One region of the Streptomyces sp. NPDC001108 genome, then DNA from elsewhere that is predicted to be linked to it. Evidence: riboswitches for the same ligand, from Rfam matches in the RefSeq annotation. Region 1 holds a riboswitch; the other holds the start of a gene.
What was found. Region 1 has a riboswitch for glycine ahead of gcvT (glycine cleavage system aminomethyltransferase GcvT). Riboswitches for the same ligand answer to the same signal wherever they lie in the genome.
Positions count from the first base shown of each region.

Region 1 (7,650 bases):
GACGCCGTAGGGGTCGTAGTCGCTGTGGCCCTTGATGGAGGCCGGCAGCGTGCTGTTGGCGATCGCGCCGCCGGCGAGCTCGCCACCGCGGGTCTGCTGGAGACCGGCGAAGTCCGTCGCGTAGAAGACGGCCTTGCGGCAGTGGACGTTGTCGAACGGCTTCGCCGTGTGGACCAGGGCGACGTAGCGGACGAAGGACGTCTGCATGTTGTCGACGCTGTCCTTGTACTTCTGGACGGCGGTGACGCGGCCGGACTGGGTCATGCCGGTGCCGTTGAGGTCGACGTCGTAGTCGCCCGCCATCAGCTTCTTGTCGTTCTCCTCCAGGTTGGCGGAGATCGTCACCGTGATCTTGTCCGGGAGGGCGGCGCGCACCGGGTCCGAGGACTTCTGCCACTTGTCGTTGCGGACGAGCACGATGTTCTTGCCCGGCTTGTACGACTCGAACTTGTACGGGCCGTTGGAGAACGGGCGCTGGGTGTACTTCGTCCCGGTGTCCTTCTCGGCCTTCACCGGCGAGCCGGACGGCATGGCGAGGAACTGCTCGAAGTCACCGTTGGGCTTCGGCAGCTTGAAGATGATGGTGTTGTCGTCCGGCGTCTCGATCGCCTTCAGGCCGAGCTTGTCCGCGGACTTGTCCTTGTAGGGGCCCTTGTACTCGCCCTTGGGGTCCAGCGTCTGCATGAGGTACTGCGGGCCACCGGTGATGGTGTCCGTCGCCCAGATGCGCTCGATGCCGTACTTGACGTCCTTGGAGGTCAGCTTGGAGCCGTCCTCCCAGGTCAGACCGTCACGCAGCTTGTACGTGTAGGTCTTGCCGCCGTCCGTGATCTCACCGGGGCCGGTGGCCAGGTCGCCGACCAGCTTGGTGGAGGCCTGACCCGGCTTGGTGTCGTAGGTGACCAGCTGGCGGGTGTAGAACCGCATGAAGTCCCAGGCCATGCCGTAGTAGGCGCGCTGGGGGTCGGCGGAGTCGAGGTCCTGCTTGCCGACGAACTTCAGCGTCCCGCCCTTCTTGGTGGACGGGTTGGCGACCTTGTTGAACGCCGCGTTGTAACCGGCGCCCTTCGCACTGCCGCCGTCCTCGCCGTCGCCGCCGCCGCACGCCGTGGTGGTCATCAGCGCCGCGACCACGAGGGCCGCACCCGCGGTGAGCCGTCGTTTCGAGGTGACTGTGGACATTTTCTCGCAACCTCCGAGATCGCGGTCCCAGGCAGTTGCTTGCCAAAGAACCATGGAAAGAGCCACCTGACGATGCGGCAGGGGCAGGTCGTGGGCTATCGGGTTCCCTTGGGGTCCAGAGCATCGCGCAGCCCGTCCCCGAAGAGGTTGAAGGCCAGCACGGTGATGAAGATCGTGACGCCGGGGAAGACCATGAACATCGGGTCGTGCTCGTACGTTTCCAGCGCGTCCCGGAGCATGCCGCCCCAGGAGGCGGTGGGCGGGCGGACACCGGCGCCGAGGAAGCTGAGCGCGGCCTCGGTGAGGATGTTGGTGGGGATCATCAGCGTCGCGTAGACGGTGATCGGCGCCACCAGGTTGGGCAGGAGTTCGCGGAAGAGGATGTGGGTCCGTCCGCCGCCGAGACTGCGGGCCGCCTCCACGTACTCGCGTTCCCGCAGCGAGAGCGTCTGGCCCCGGACGATACGGCCCACGTACGGCCAGCCGAAGAAGCCGATGACGGCGACGAGCACCGCGATGCGCACGCCGCTGCCGGTGAGGCCGAGCAGGTCGTCGGGGAGGACCGACACCAGGGAGATGATGAAGAGCAGCTGCGGGAAGGAGAGCAGCACGTCCATGATCCGGCTGATCACCGAGTCGATCCAGCCGCCGAAGTACCCGGCGATGATCCCGAACAGGGTGCCGAGCGCGACGGCGACCAGGGCCGCCAGGAACGCGACCAGCAGGGAGATCCGGGCGCCGTAGACGATACGGCTGAAGATGTCGCGGCCCTTGTTGGGTTCGACGCCGAAGAGGAAGTCGCCGCTCATCCCGCCCAGGCTGCCCTGCGGGAGGTTGGTCAGCGGGTCGAGCTTGTCCTGGTGGAAGTCGTTGGGCGGGTGCCCCAGCAGGCTGACGATCAGCGGCGCGAAGACCGCCACCAGGACGAGGACGAGAACGGTGATGCCGCCGGCCAGTGCGACCTTGTCCTGCTTCAGACGGCTCCAGGCGATCTGCTTGAGCGACCGCCCCTCGACCTTCTTCGCCCCGGAGTCGACGAAGTCGACCGCGGGGCCGCCGACCGCGTCCGGATCCGCTTCCCTGGTCGGCTCGTGCAGTGGTGCCGTCATCGTGGCAAGGACCCCTCTCAACCGGCGGTGGCCGGGCCGAACTGGCCGCAGTGGCGGCGCGGATCAGTCAGTCGTACGCGAGCGGCAAGACGCCCTTGCTGCGGGAGTCTTCATTGCCGTCACTACAGGGAGCCATACCGGCAGGCGAATGGATGCCTAACCGTGATGCGGTCCTGGGTGTTCCGTTATCCGGACGCCGCCGAACGACCGCCGAACAGGGGGCAGTTGAGGCACAACGGGGCAGTAACGCAGAATCGCCGCGCAATCACCACCAGGGGTGCGCGGGGCGCAAATCCCGGACATTGAAGGCGTGATGGGTCCGGACCGGGGTGAACACCCTCCGGGGCAGGAGGGGTTGGTGGCATATGCGCACGTTACGCGAGACTGGAAACGTAATGTCGCATTCCGCTTCTCGGGGCTTTCGGTGCCCTTCGGGGCTCCGGGCCGGTACCCGGACGGGCGCCGGCCGACGCGGGGCCGGCCCCGCTCCCCGGGCGGGGGCCGGCCGGTATCAGTACGCGGACTGCGGCGGGTAGCCGTATCCCGTGGCGGGGGCCGCCGGGGCGTGCGCCTCGCGGTCGTAGAACGGGCGGGCGTTGGCGCGCAGCCACATCGCGACCGGGTCGTACTCGTCGGACATCGCGACGGTGGAGACGGGCAGCCCGTCCGGGACGGCGGAGACCGACTGCTGCATCATCGTGCGCGCCGCGTCCACCGAGGACGGGGAGGTGTCGTAGAGGTCGAGCCCGATGGTGAGGTACGGGGCGCCGAGGGCGGGCTGCACCCAGGCGCGGCGCAGCGAGCGGACCGCGGGGGTGCGGTGGGCGGTCTGCGTGAGCAGGGCGTAGAACTGCGGGATCTCGATGGCGGGCTCGGTGAGCCGGAGCGGGCCGGCGGGCATCCGGTCGAGGCCGGTGGCGATCCGGCGCAGGTCCAGCCAGGGGATGCCGACGCCGCCGCCGGGGGCGTGCGGGTTGAGCCAGATGCCCCAGCGGTCGGGGAAGAGGGAGCGGGCGATGTCCACGCCGTCGACCAGCTCGTGGGCGCGGTTCCAGCCGCTGGCGGAGAGCTCCTGCGCGGAGGTCACGCAGGGTGCGTAGCCGAGGCCGTCCACCTCCATGTTCCCGTACTGGGCGTCGGGCGAGCCGGCCTGGCCCTGCCACAGGAGCATCCAGATCCGGCCGTGGGCGAGGGCCTGGAGCAGCGCCTCGTACGCGTCGTAGCGTCCGGGCGTCACTTGGCCCAGCATGTGCTCGACCTGCCCGGCCGCCGCGGTGCCTGACGCACTCACCTGGTCCCGCCCCTCTTCGATCCACTGTGCCGCCCGGCCGCTCCCGGGCACACGGGCGCGGCCGGTGCCGAGGCACCCGCCATGAAACCAGCTTATGCGCCGGTCATGACACCGACTTGACGCCATGGGGCGCGCCGGTGTCCGGGTCCGGCGCGGCCGGAAAGGTACGGGGGCGTGTTTCGAAAGCGAGCGCCGTCCGCCCGAAGGGCAGGCCCGGGGGTGTCCGGTGCGTGCGATCCCGGCAGCGCGGCGAGCCATGGGGCCGGGAGCCCCGGGGCGGACGGGACTTCCGAAACACGCCCTACTGGCCGGCGCGCTGGTAGAACGGTCGGATCTTCTCCCGCATCCAGTCGCCGACCGGGTCCTGGGCGACGTCGAGCAGCACCAGGTTGACCGGCCAGGGCACCTCGACCCGGCCCAGGGCGCGGCCGAGGGCGTCCATCGGGGCGTTCCGCCCGGCCCCCTCCCAGGTGGAGAACTCCACTCCGACGAAGAGAACGGGGTCGCCGCCCTCGATGCTGGCCAGGGCCCGCCGGGCGGTGAGGACGACGCCGCTCTCCTCGAACTCCCCGGCCGCCGCGGCGAGGAAGTCGACGGGCTCCTCCTGCCAGTCCGGCTCGAACAGCCGGACCCGGCCGCCGCTGGCGGGGCCGTCCAGCGGGGTGCGGCCGATCCGGCAGAGCTCGGCGACGGCGGGCGGCGGCAGCGGCATACCGACCGCGCCGCCCGGGTTCACCACGATGCCGAGCTGCGGCGGCAGCCCCCGGGCGAAGTCGCGGGCGGGCGCGACCGTGAAGGAGAGGTGGCTGCCGACACAGGCGAGGAACTGCTGCTCGGAGCTGAAGACGGGGACGTACGCGGCGCCGTCGAGCTCCATCGTCGGCAGGTCGAGGGACGGGGAGTCCGGTCCGCCGCCGTTGGGCAACGGCACCCAGACCTGGCTGCGGCCGAGCACCTCGACGAGGCGGCCGCCCGCCTCCGGGTTGCCCAGCGAGGCCATCAGCACCTCTTCGAGCTCGTTGGCCGGCCACCCGCTCTGCGGATGCGCCTGGGCCTGCGCCGGAATGTCCACTGCTTCCCCTGCTTCCCCTTCTCACCCACGCTTCCGCGCTTCCGCGCAGAAGGTTAGCGTCCGCCCCGGGGCGGCCCCGTGGCCGGCGCCGCGGCTCCCCGGGCCGTTCGACGGTCGGGCCCCGCCCCGGGCCGGCCGGGGCTCAGGCCCCCGCCCGCGGCCGGTCGGCCGTGAAGACGATCCGCCCGATCCGCCCCGCCGCCTCCCGGTCCAGGAGCACCGCCGAGGCGCAGCCGGCCGGAAGCACCCCGTCCGCCGTGGCCGCCATCAGCCGGCCCACCGCCCTGCGGTGCCGGGCGAAGGCGTACGCCGACACCCCGCGCCCGCGCTCGCGCTGCCCGTCCCGGGCGGTCCGCGGGTCGACGTCGAGCAGGACCAGGTGCAGGAGGCGGCCCCGGCGCCGGGCGGCCCGGGCCAGCCAGCCCCGTACCCACGACTGGGTCCCGCAGTCGTGGACGACGGCCGACTCGCCGGAACGCAGCACCCGCCACAGCCCCCAGTAGTGGTCGAGGCGGACCAGCGGGCGGTAGAGGGCGTAGGGCAATAACCGGGGCATCACCCCCGCCCAGCGGTCCCGGACGTCCTGCGAATCGACGGCGTGGGCGGTTGTTACCACCCGCCGGATCAGCGTCGACTTCCCGCTGCCGGGCAGCCCGGAGACCACCACCACGTCCCCCGCCGCGAAGCGCAGCGCGCGCGGGCCGCGCCCGGACCGCGCGCGCAGGTCCCGCACGACGGGCGCCGACCCGGCGGGCACCGCCCGGACCGCGCCCCCCGGCCGCTCGGCCGGCGCACCCCGTGCGCCCCCCGCGGTCGTCGCGTACCGCTGCAACGTCATCGCCCTCCCCCATCGGTCGGCCCACCCCAGCCCCATGCCCCTGAAGTGTAAAGAAAAGGTAATGCGGCACAACCGCCCGTGCCGGTGGTTTCCATCGGGGGACCGGGGGCCCATTCCCGCGCGATGCGTGCGATGATGACCCCGCCAACTGCATAAAGGCCGCTTGAATCCGCGCGGGAGAGTCCCGGTCACTGTCCGTGCCGGGCGCCGAAGGAGCAAGTTCCTCCCTTGAATCTCTCAGGCCCCGTACCGCGTGGATGAGGCAGATCTGAAAAGCGGGCCGCTTCGCGGCTCCACCCAAGGTGCAAGCCGAACCCGTCCGGGGCTCTCGGCGAACCTCTCAGGTTCCGATGACAGATGGGGAGGGATCGTCCTTGTCGTCATGTTCCGGGAGTCATACTCATGAGCACCGCACCCCGCCTCACCGCCCTCGATGCCCTGCACCGTTCGCTGGGCGCGACCATGACCGACTTCGCGGGCTGGGACATGCCGCTGCGGTACGCCAGTGAGCGCGACGAGCACAACGCGGTGCGCACCCGGGCCGGACTCTTCGACCTGTCGCACATGGGCGAGATCACCGTCACCGGCGCCGGGGCGGCGGCCTTCCTGAACTTCGCGCTGGTCGGCAACATCGGCACCGTCGCCGTGGGCCGGGCCCGCTACACGATGATCTGCGCCGAGGACGGCGGCATCCTGGACGACCTGATCGTCTACCGGCTCGGTGAGACCGAGTACATGGTCGTCGCCAACGCGGGCAACGCCCAGATCGTGCTGGACGCGCTGACCGCGCGGGCCGAGGGCTTCGACACCGAGGTCCGCGACGACCGCGACGCGTACGCACTGATCGCCGTCCAGGGCCCGGAGTCCCCCGCGATCCTGGCCTCGGTGACCGACGCCGACCTGGACGGCCTGAAGTACTACGCCGGGCTGCCGGGCACGGTCGCCGGGGTCCCCGCGCTGATCGCCCGTACCGGCTACACCGGTGAGGACGGCTTCGAGCTGTTCGTCGCCCCCGCCGACGCCGAGCAGCTCTGGAAGGCGCTCACCGAGGCGGGCGCCGGGCGCGGCCTGGTCCCGTGCGGGCTGTCCTGCCGCGACACGCTGCGCCTGGAGGCGGGCATGCCGCTGTACGGGCACGAGCTGACCACCGGGCTGACCCCGTTCGACGCCGGTCTCGGCCGGGTCGTGAAGTTCGAGAAGGAGGGCGACTTCGTCGGGCGCAAGGCCCTGGAGGCCGCCGCCGGGCGCGCCGAGACCGCCCCGCCGCGCAAGCTGGTCGGGCTGGTCGCCGAGGGCCGCCGGGTGCCGCGCGCCGGCTTCCCCGTGACCGTCGGCGGCGAGGTCGTCGGCGAGGTCACCTCCGGCGCCCCCTCGCCCACCCTGGGCAAGCCGATCGCCATGGCCTACGTCGACGCCGCGCACGCCGCGCCGGGCTCCGAGGGCGTCGCCGTGGACATCCGGGGCAGCCAGGAGCCGTACGAGGTCGTGGCGCTGCCGTTCTACAAGCGTCAGAAGTGACGCGCCGGGCACCGGGAACCCCACCGGCGCCCCGCGAACCGGCACGGCCGCGCCGAAGGAACGATGCTGCCGGGCCGGAGGAAACGGCGCGGCGACTTCACAGAAGTGACGTAATCGCGTCTCACACCGTAAGACCACCGTTCATCAGCACTCCCCCGCGTACAGGAGAATTCAGACCATGAGCAACCCCCAGCAGCTGCGGTACAGCAAGGAGCACGAGTGGCTGTCGGCCGTGGAGGACGGTGTGGCCACGATCGGCATCACCGAGTTCGCGGCGAACGCCCTCGGCGACGTCGTCTACGCCCAGCTTCCCGAGGTCGGCTCCGAGGTGACCGCGGGCGAGACCTGCGGCGAGCTGGAGTCGACCAAGTCCGTCAGCGACCTGTACTCGCCCGTGACCGGTGAGGTCACCGCGTTCAACCAGGACGTCGTGGACGACCCGTCGCTGGTGAACACCGCACCCTTCGAGGGCGGCTGGCTGTTCAAGGTACGCGTCGCGGATGAGCCGGAGGACCTGCTCTCCGCCGACGAGTACACCGAGTTCTCCGGCAACTAAAGAGACCCCAAGGGACCACCTGATGTCGCTTCTCAACTCCTCCCTCCACGAGCTGGACCCGGACGTCGCCGCCGCCGTCGACGC
Region 1 is NZ_JBSFKL010000035.1:788-8,437, forward strand. Features, by position in the region: gene ACWC97_RS33695 (ABC transporter substrate-binding protein) at 1-1,182, opposite strand, end outside; gene ACWC97_RS33700 (ABC transporter permease) at 1,278-2,291, opposite strand; gene ACWC97_RS33705 (enhanced serine sensitivity protein SseB C-terminal domain-containing protein) at 2,803-3,582, opposite strand; gene ACWC97_RS33710 (enhanced serine sensitivity protein SseB) at 3,884-4,654, opposite strand; gene ACWC97_RS33715 (AAA family ATPase) at 4,797-5,492, opposite strand; glycine riboswitch at 5,657-5,754, shown strand; gene gcvT (glycine cleavage system aminomethyltransferase GcvT) at 5,895-7,010, shown strand; gene gcvH (glycine cleavage system protein GcvH) at 7,189-7,566, shown strand; gene glyA (serine hydroxymethyltransferase) at 7,589-7,650, shown strand, end outside.

Region 2 (7,650 bases), on a different contig from region 1:
GCGACGGTGGCGTCCAGCTCCTCGATGTCGCCCTCGGCGCCGAAGGCGGCCCAGACGGCGGCGATCTGCGTCCGCGTGGTGGTCTCGTCGCAGGCGACGGAGACCAGGTCCGCGTCGACCGGGCGCAGGTTGACCCCGCGCACACGGGCCTCGGCGACGACCTCGGCCGCCTTGCCCGGGACACGGACGGTGAGCGTGTCGAAGTGGGCGCCGGTCACGACGTCGACACCGGCGGCACGCAGCCCCGCGGCCAGGATCGCGGCGTAGCGGTGGATGCGCCGGGCGATTGTCCTCAGCCCGTCCGGACCGTGGTAGACGGCGTACATCCCGGCCATGACGGCGAGCAGCACCTGCGCGGTGCAGATGTTACTGGTGGCCTTCTCACGGCGGATGTGCTGCTCACGGGTCTGCAGGGCCAGCCGGTACGCCTTGTTGCCGTCGGCGTCGACGGAGACGCCGACGAGGCGGCCCGGGAGGCTGCGGGCGAACTTCTCGCGCACGGCCATGTAGCCGGCGTGCGGGCCGCCGAAGCCCATCGGGACGCCGAAGCGCTGGGTGGTGCCGATGGCGATGTCCGCGCCCAGCTCGCCGGGGGAGGTGAGCAGGGTCAGGGCCAGCAGGTCGGCGGCGACAGTGACGATCGCGCCCAGCTCGTGGGCCTGCTCGACGAGGGGGCCGAGGTTCCGCACCTCGCCGGAGGCGCCGGGGTACTGCACCAGGACGCCGAAGACACCGCGCTCGGCGATCTCGGCCGGGATGCCCCCGGACAGGTCGGCGACGACGACCTCGACACCGGTCGGCTCGGCGCGGGTCTCGATGACGGCGACGGTCTGCGGCAGGGCGTCGGCGTCGACCAAGAAGACGCCGTTCTTCACCTTGCCGACGCGCCGGGAGAGCGCCATGGCCTCGGCGGCGGCGGTGCCCTCGTCCAGCAGGGAGGCACCGGAGGTGGGCAGCCCGGTCAGGTCGGCGACCATCGTCTGGAAGTTGAGCAGGGCCTCCAGGCGGCCCTGGGAGATCTCCGGCTGGTACGGCGTGTAGGCCGTGTACCAGGCGGGGTTCTCCATGACGTTGCGCAGGATCACCGGCGGGGTGAAGGTGCCGTAGTAGCCGAGCCCGATCATCGGGGCCAGCACCTGGTTGCGGTCCGCGAGGTCGCGCAGCTCGGCGAGGACCTCGGCCTCGGTGCGCGCGGCCGGCAGCCCGAGGGCCTCCGTGCTCCTGATGACATCGGGCACCGCGGCCGCGGTGAGTTCGTCCAGCGAGCCGTAACCGACCTGGGCGAGCATCTTCGACTGCGCCTCGGCATCGGGTCCGATGTGGCGCTGCTCGAACGGAATACCCTGCTCCAGCTGGGAGAGCGGAGTGCGACGGGGGGTCATGGTGGAGGCCTCCTGGTCTGTCACGACCTGCGAGGGGCACCCCGGCGCGGGTGCCCGAACGGCCTCCCCCTCTGTCATCTCGACCTGAGAGCTTCACCGGCGCGCTTTGCGGCGCACCGGCTTTCACCGTCGGTGAGGTCGGGATTCGTACCGGCACCCGGCCGTACGAAGCCTGTCCTGCTTTCCAGAGTGACCTCGTCCGTGCGGTACGGGGGCCTGAGAGATTCCGGGGAGGATTTGCTCCTTCGGCGCCCTCCGGATCAGCTCCGAAGGACTCTCCCGCACGGGGTCAGCGGCCATGACCAGCCTACCAGCGGGGTTCGTGGCCGATTCCTCAAGTGGCCGACCACCCGGATCTGGCCTTTTGTAGTGCTTGTGGAGTAGTTGCGACCAATGGGAGGGACCGTGCAGACCGACATCGATCCGCGGAGCCTGATCGGCCGCAAGGCGTTCGACCGCAAGGGCGTCAAGATCGGGACCGTGGACGAGGTGTACCTCGACGACGCGACCGGGGTCCCGGAATGGGCGGCCGTACGCACCGGTCTCTTCAGCCGGGACGCGTTCGTACCACTGGAGCCCAGTGAATTCGTGGCGGACACGCTCCGGGTCCCGTTCGACCGGGCACTGATCAAGGACGCGCCCGACTTCGGCGTGGGCCGTCACCTCTCCCCCGAGCAGGAGCTCCAGCTCTACCGCCACTACGGGCTCGACTCCCCGCCCGGCGACGTCCCCCCGGACCGGGACTTCGGCAGGCTGGCCGGCCAGGACGAGTAGTCCGGCGGATTCCTCACCAGCGGCAGTGGCTCGGCCGGTCCGAGCTCCGGATCGTCCGTGCGGAACGTACGCACCCGGCCGGGCGGTGACTCGGGCTCCTCGAACCGCACCGTCACCCGGCCGACACCGCTGCCCTGCACCCAGCCGTGGCCGTACTCGGTGTGCTCCACGTCGTGTCCGGCGGACCAGCGCCGGGCCGCGCGCTCCTCGACCGTCTCCGGGGCCTTCGCCCCGGGCTCGCCCCTTTCCCCGGCCCCGTCCTCCTCCGCCGCCGGTGGCTCCTCCAGCGGCCCTCCCGCCACCGCCCGCTCCCCTGCCGCCGCCTGGGCGAAGAGATCCTCCTGCGTGTAGTCGGCGAGCCCCGTGACGCCCACGCCGAGGAGCCGGACGCCTCCGGTGGTGTCCACGGCCTCCAGGAGCCGCGCGGCGGCCTCACGGACCACCGTGGGATCGTCCGTGGGCCCGCGGAGCGTCTCGGACCGTGTGAGCGTCGAGAAGTCGTAGCGGCGCACCTTCAGCACCACCGTCCGTCCGGATCTGCCCGCGCCCCGCAGCCGCCGTACGCACCGGTCGGCCAGGCGCTCGACCTCCGACCGGATCCGGACACGGTCGTGGAGATCGGCGTCGAAGGTGTCCTCCACCGACACCGATTTCGCGTCCCGCTCCGCGACCACCGGCCGGTCGTCGTGCCCGAGCGCCATCCGGTGGAGCGCGCCGCCGTGCGCCTTGCCGAGCAGCCGTACGAGCTCGTCCTCACCGGCCTCGGCGAGGTCGTCGACGGTGGTCATCCCGGCGCGGCGCAGATGGTCCGCCGTCGCGGGCCCGACCCCGGGAAGGATCCGCACCGGCTTGGGGGCGAGCAGCGCCCGCTCCGTGCCCGGCGCTATCAGCCGCAGCCCGTCCGGTTTGGCCTCCTCGGAGGCGATCTTGGCCAGCATCTTGGATCCGGCGAGCCCGACCGAGCCGGTGAGCCCGGTGACCGCCCTGATGGCCTCACGCAGCCGCGCGCCGATCTCCAGGGCCGACGCCGTGTCGTCGGCCGTGCCCCCGGCCTCCAGGTCCACGAACGCCTCGTCCAGACTGAGCGGCTCCACCAGCGGGGAGAGCCGGGCGAGCAACTCCATCACCTGCTCGCTCACCGTCCGGTACAGCTGGAAGCGGGGCACCAGGTAGGCCGCGTTGGGCGCGAGCCGCCGGGCCTGGGCCATCGGCATGGCGGAGTGCACCCCGAAGCGCCGCGCCTCGTAGGAGGCGGTGGCGACGACCCCGCGCGGCCCCAGCCCGCCCACGACGACCGGTTTGCCGCGCAGGCTCGGCTTGGACGCCTGCTCCGCCGAGGCGTAGAAGGCGTCCATGTCGAGATGGAGGATGGTGGGCGCGGCTCTCACACCCACCGATGCTGCCCTACGGCACTGACAATCGCCGTGACCCGTGCGTCCGCCGGGTCAGCCGGCCCGGTTGCGCCGCCGCGCCAGCTCGTCGGTGGGGTTGTTCCGGACGAGGGTCTCGCCGGTGTCCACCCGCTCGCCGTGCAGCTGCGAGAGCGCGGCGTCGACGTCCTGCCACACCACGCCCACGGCGATGCCGAAGATCCCCTGGCCGCCCTGGAGCAGACTGACGACCTCGTCGGGCGAGGAGCACTCGTACACCGTCGCCCCGTCGCTCATCAGCGTCATCCGCTCAAGATCCTGGAAGCCGCGGGCCCGCAGGTGCTGCACCGTGGTGCGGATGTTCTGGAGCGCCACGCCGGTGTCCAGGAAGCGCTTCACGATCTTCAGCAGGACGACGTCCCGGAAGCTGTAGAGCCGCTGCGTGCCGGAACCGTACGCGGGGCGCACGCTGGGCTCCACCAGCCCCGTACGCGCCCAGTAGTCGAGCTGCCGGTAGGTGATCCCGGCCGCCGCGCAGGCGGTCGGCCCCCGGTAGCCGATGTCGTCGGCCGATGCCACTGCGCCCCCCGCCACCGCCGGTTGAACCGGTTGCACGACGGTGCGGTCGGCTGTACTTCCCTGCTGCGAATACGACCCGCCCGCTGCCGTACCGTCGCCGCTGCTTCTCACGCCGACCTCCGTCCTTGACCTGCCTTATCGAAGGTAGGCAGTCACTCGGGGTGCGTCAACGATCGCCACACTCGGCACGCCGAGTGATAATCACCCCGAGGGTGGTTTCCTCTGCCCCGCGAGCGGGAAAGGCTGGCCGGATGTACTGACGGCGGCCCGAGGACGGTCACTGGCTGTTGGTACCGAAGTCCTCCGGGGAGATCTGGTCGAGGAACTCGCGGAACTTCTCCACCTCGTCCTCCTGCTCGTCCGGGATCGCGATGCCCGCGTCGTCGAGCACCCCGTCGCTGCCGTAGATCTTCGTTCCGGTGCGCAGGGCGAGCGCTATGGCGTCGGACGGCCGTGCGCTCACCTCCACCCCACTGGCGAAGACCAGCTCCGCGTAGAAGACCCCTTCCCGGAGGTCCGTGATGCGGACCTCGGTGAGCTCCTGGCCCACGGCCTCGAGCACGTTCTTGAAGAGATCATGGGTCAGCGGCCTGGCAGGAGCCATGCCCTGCTGAGCGAAGGCGATCGCGGTCGCCTCCCCGGGACCGATCCAAATGGGGAGGAACCGGTCGCCTCCCACTTCACGCAGGAGCACGATCGGTTGGTTCGAGGGCATTTCCACCCGGACACCCACAACGTCGAGCTCGTTCACACAGCAACCCTAGGACGTGCCCGGCAGGTTTGGGTAGTCGGGCGCCCGCGCGACTCAGTGGAGCCGGATGTGCAGGGCACTCTGGACGAAGGCCGAGTGAAGCCGCACGGACAGCTCCGCGAGCTCTTTCGCCGTGGCCTCCGCATGGGCTCTGGTCTGCGGATTCCGGTGTCTGCGCAGGGGTGCGACCACCTGCTCGATGAGCCCGACCTCACGGTCCGCGGCCGCCCGCATGGCACGCAGGTGACGCGGTTCGAGACCGAACCTGCCCAGATCCGCCACAAGCTTGGCGACGGTGACCGCCTCGGCGTCGTAGCCGCCCTCGGCCGTCGGGGTGACCAGACCGTACGACTCCCACTCGTCGAGCTCGCTCTCGGTGACCTCGGCGGCGGCCAGCAGCTCCGCACGGCCGATCCTGGCCGCGGTGGGCCGTCCGGGCTCCGGGAGGGTCCCGTCGCCGGGATCCCGGGGGCCGCCCCCGGACGGCAGGGCGGACTGCTCACCGCGGGCGACGGCATCCAGATGCTCCCGGATGACCTTCAGCGGCAGGTAGTGGTCCCGCTGCATGCGCAGCACCTGCGCCAGCCGCTCCACATCGGCACCGCGGAACTTGCGGTAGCCGGAAGGGGTCCGCTGCGGCTCGACGAGCCCTTCGGCCTCCAGGAAGCGAATCTTGGAGATCGTGACCTCGGGAAACTCCTCCCGCAGCCGCAGCAGCACCGTCCCGATGCTCATGGGGCGGTCGTCGCCGGTGGCGGTGCCGGCCCCGGCACCGCCCGTCGGTGTTCTCAGCATGGACCTTCCTGGGGTTCCCCCCGACGACGTCAGGGAGCGGGTCAGATACCGCGCTGGCTCGCGTAGAAGACCAGCCGGTACTTGCCGATCTGCACTTCGTCACCGCTGGACAGGGCGACGGAGTCGACCGGCTCACGGTTGACGTACGTACCGTTCAGACTGCCCACGTCCGCGACCGTGAAGCTGCCGTCGGCACCCCTGCGGAACTCCACGTGGCGACGCGACACCGTCACGTCGTCGAGGAAGATGTCGCTCTGCGGGTGACGGCCGGCCGTGGTCAGCTCGCCGTCCAGCAGGAAGCGACTGCCCGAGTTCGGACCTCGGCGCACCACCAGGAGCGCCGAGCCGAGCGGCAGCGCCTCGACGGCGGCCTGCGCCTCGGGCGAGAGGGACGGAAGCGCGGTCTGGCCGGTGGTCTCCGGGTCGTACGCCTCCAGACCGGAGATGGAGATGGTCGAGGTCGTCTCGGAGGCACGCTCCGGAATCCCGCCCCGCAGCGGCGTACCGCAGTTGGAGCAGAACCGGCCGGCCTCGGTGTTGCGATGGCCGCACCTCGGACAGACCGGCATGGGCGAACCCTCCTGGCTGGAGGCGAACCCTCCACCCGAACTCGAGGCCGACGATTCCCCGAAACCTATGCGGGCGGCACCGGCAGGGTCAACAGACGACGCGCCGGTTGCGCCCGAATTGTCGCTCCCCGTGCCCGCCACCTGATCACGGAAGAGCGGGCGTTCCGAACCCTGCTCCTCCGCCTGGCCATGGCGCGGTGCGCGATGGCGGGCGGCCTCGTCGCGAGCGCTCTTGCCGAACAACTTCCCAAACAACTTCACGGGCGATTCCCCTTGACCGAAATAGACCCGCCCGTGGGGCAGGACGAACCCTGAATGAACACACCTGCCGACCCGGACATCTTCACAACGTCCGTATCCACCCGACAGTTTCCACCACGCACCACCAATACGGTGCGGCGACCCCCCGCAACCTCGCGCCCGTGTCCTTCGACCCCTCCGCGCCGCGATGTCACGGTGACGACGACCGAGCGTAGTCAGGCTGCTCCGCCCGTCGCAAGGCATCCACGACGATGTCGTCGGCCCGGGCCACCCGCACGGTGGCCTGCTCCTTCTCCAGGGTCTGCACCACACCGCCCGGGATGTTGAGCGCCGGCTCCAGGTCCTGGGGCTTGCCGATCACCTTGAAGACGTACGGCTCGGTGATCTTACGGCCGTCGACGGCGACGTGGCCGCCCTCACCGGAGAAGTAGGTGTTGGCGACCACCCGCACCCCGTTGACCTCGATCGCCTCGGCGCCCGCGGCACGCAGCTCCTGGAGCGCGTCCAGCAGCATGTCCGCCTTCACCCCGTCCCCGGGGTCATGGACGGTGAGGGTGATCCCGGGCCCGTGGGCCGCCACGGTGCCCGCGAGGACACCGAGTTGCCGTTCCTTCTCGACCGTCTGCTTGCGCGCCTCCTCGGCCTGGTCGGAGCTGTTCTCCAGCTCCGTTCGCTGGGCGGCCAGCCGCTGCTTCTCGTCCTCCAGCCGCTGCGTCCGGTCGTCCAGCTCGTCGAGGATCCGGACCAGGTCCTCCTGCCGGGCACCGCGCAGTGCGCTGTTGTCGCTGGTGGACCGCACCTGGATGGCCAGCCCGAGCCCGAGCACGAACAGCAGCACCGCGACGGTCAGTTGGGCCCGTGTCACCCGTGGCGGCCAGAGACCGGCGGCCAGCCGCTGGCGGCCGGTGAGTTCCTGCACGGGTTCCTGTACCGGCTCCTCGGCCCTCTCGGGGCCGCCGGGACGTTCTTCGTCGCTCATCGCCATCAGGCCCGGAAGACGTGCCGACGGATGGCCGCGGCGTTGGAGAAGATCCGGATCCCGAGCACGACCACCACACCGGTGGACAGCTGCGCGCCCACGCCCAGCTTGTCGCCCAGGAACACGATGAGGGCGGCCACCACGACGTTCGAGAGGAACGACACGACGAAGACCTTGTCGACGAAGATCC
Region 2 is NZ_JBSFKL010000029.1:4,578-12,227, reverse strand. Features, by position in the region: gene gcvP (aminomethyl-transferring glycine dehydrogenase) at 1-1,382, opposite strand, end outside; glycine riboswitch at 1,444-1,576, opposite strand; glycine riboswitch at 1,577-1,674, opposite strand; gene ACWC97_RS32995 (PRC-barrel domain-containing protein) at 1,776-2,156, shown strand; gene ACWC97_RS32990 (DNA polymerase IV) at 2,081-3,544, opposite strand; gene ACWC97_RS32985 (MerR family transcriptional regulator) at 3,602-4,141, opposite strand; gene ACWC97_RS32980 (bifunctional nuclease family protein) at 4,383-4,856, opposite strand; gene ftsR (transcriptional regulator FtsR) at 4,911-5,651, opposite strand; gene ACWC97_RS32970 (FHA domain-containing protein) at 5,693-6,481, opposite strand; gene ACWC97_RS32965 (DUF881 domain-containing protein) at 6,672-7,460, opposite strand; gene ACWC97_RS32960 (small basic family protein) at 7,466-7,650, opposite strand, start outside.
Region 2: linked by a shared signal. The riboswitch ahead of gcvP (aminomethyl-transferring glycine dehydrogenase) and the one ahead of gcvT (glycine cleavage system aminomethyltransferase GcvT) in region 1 are both predicted to bind glycine.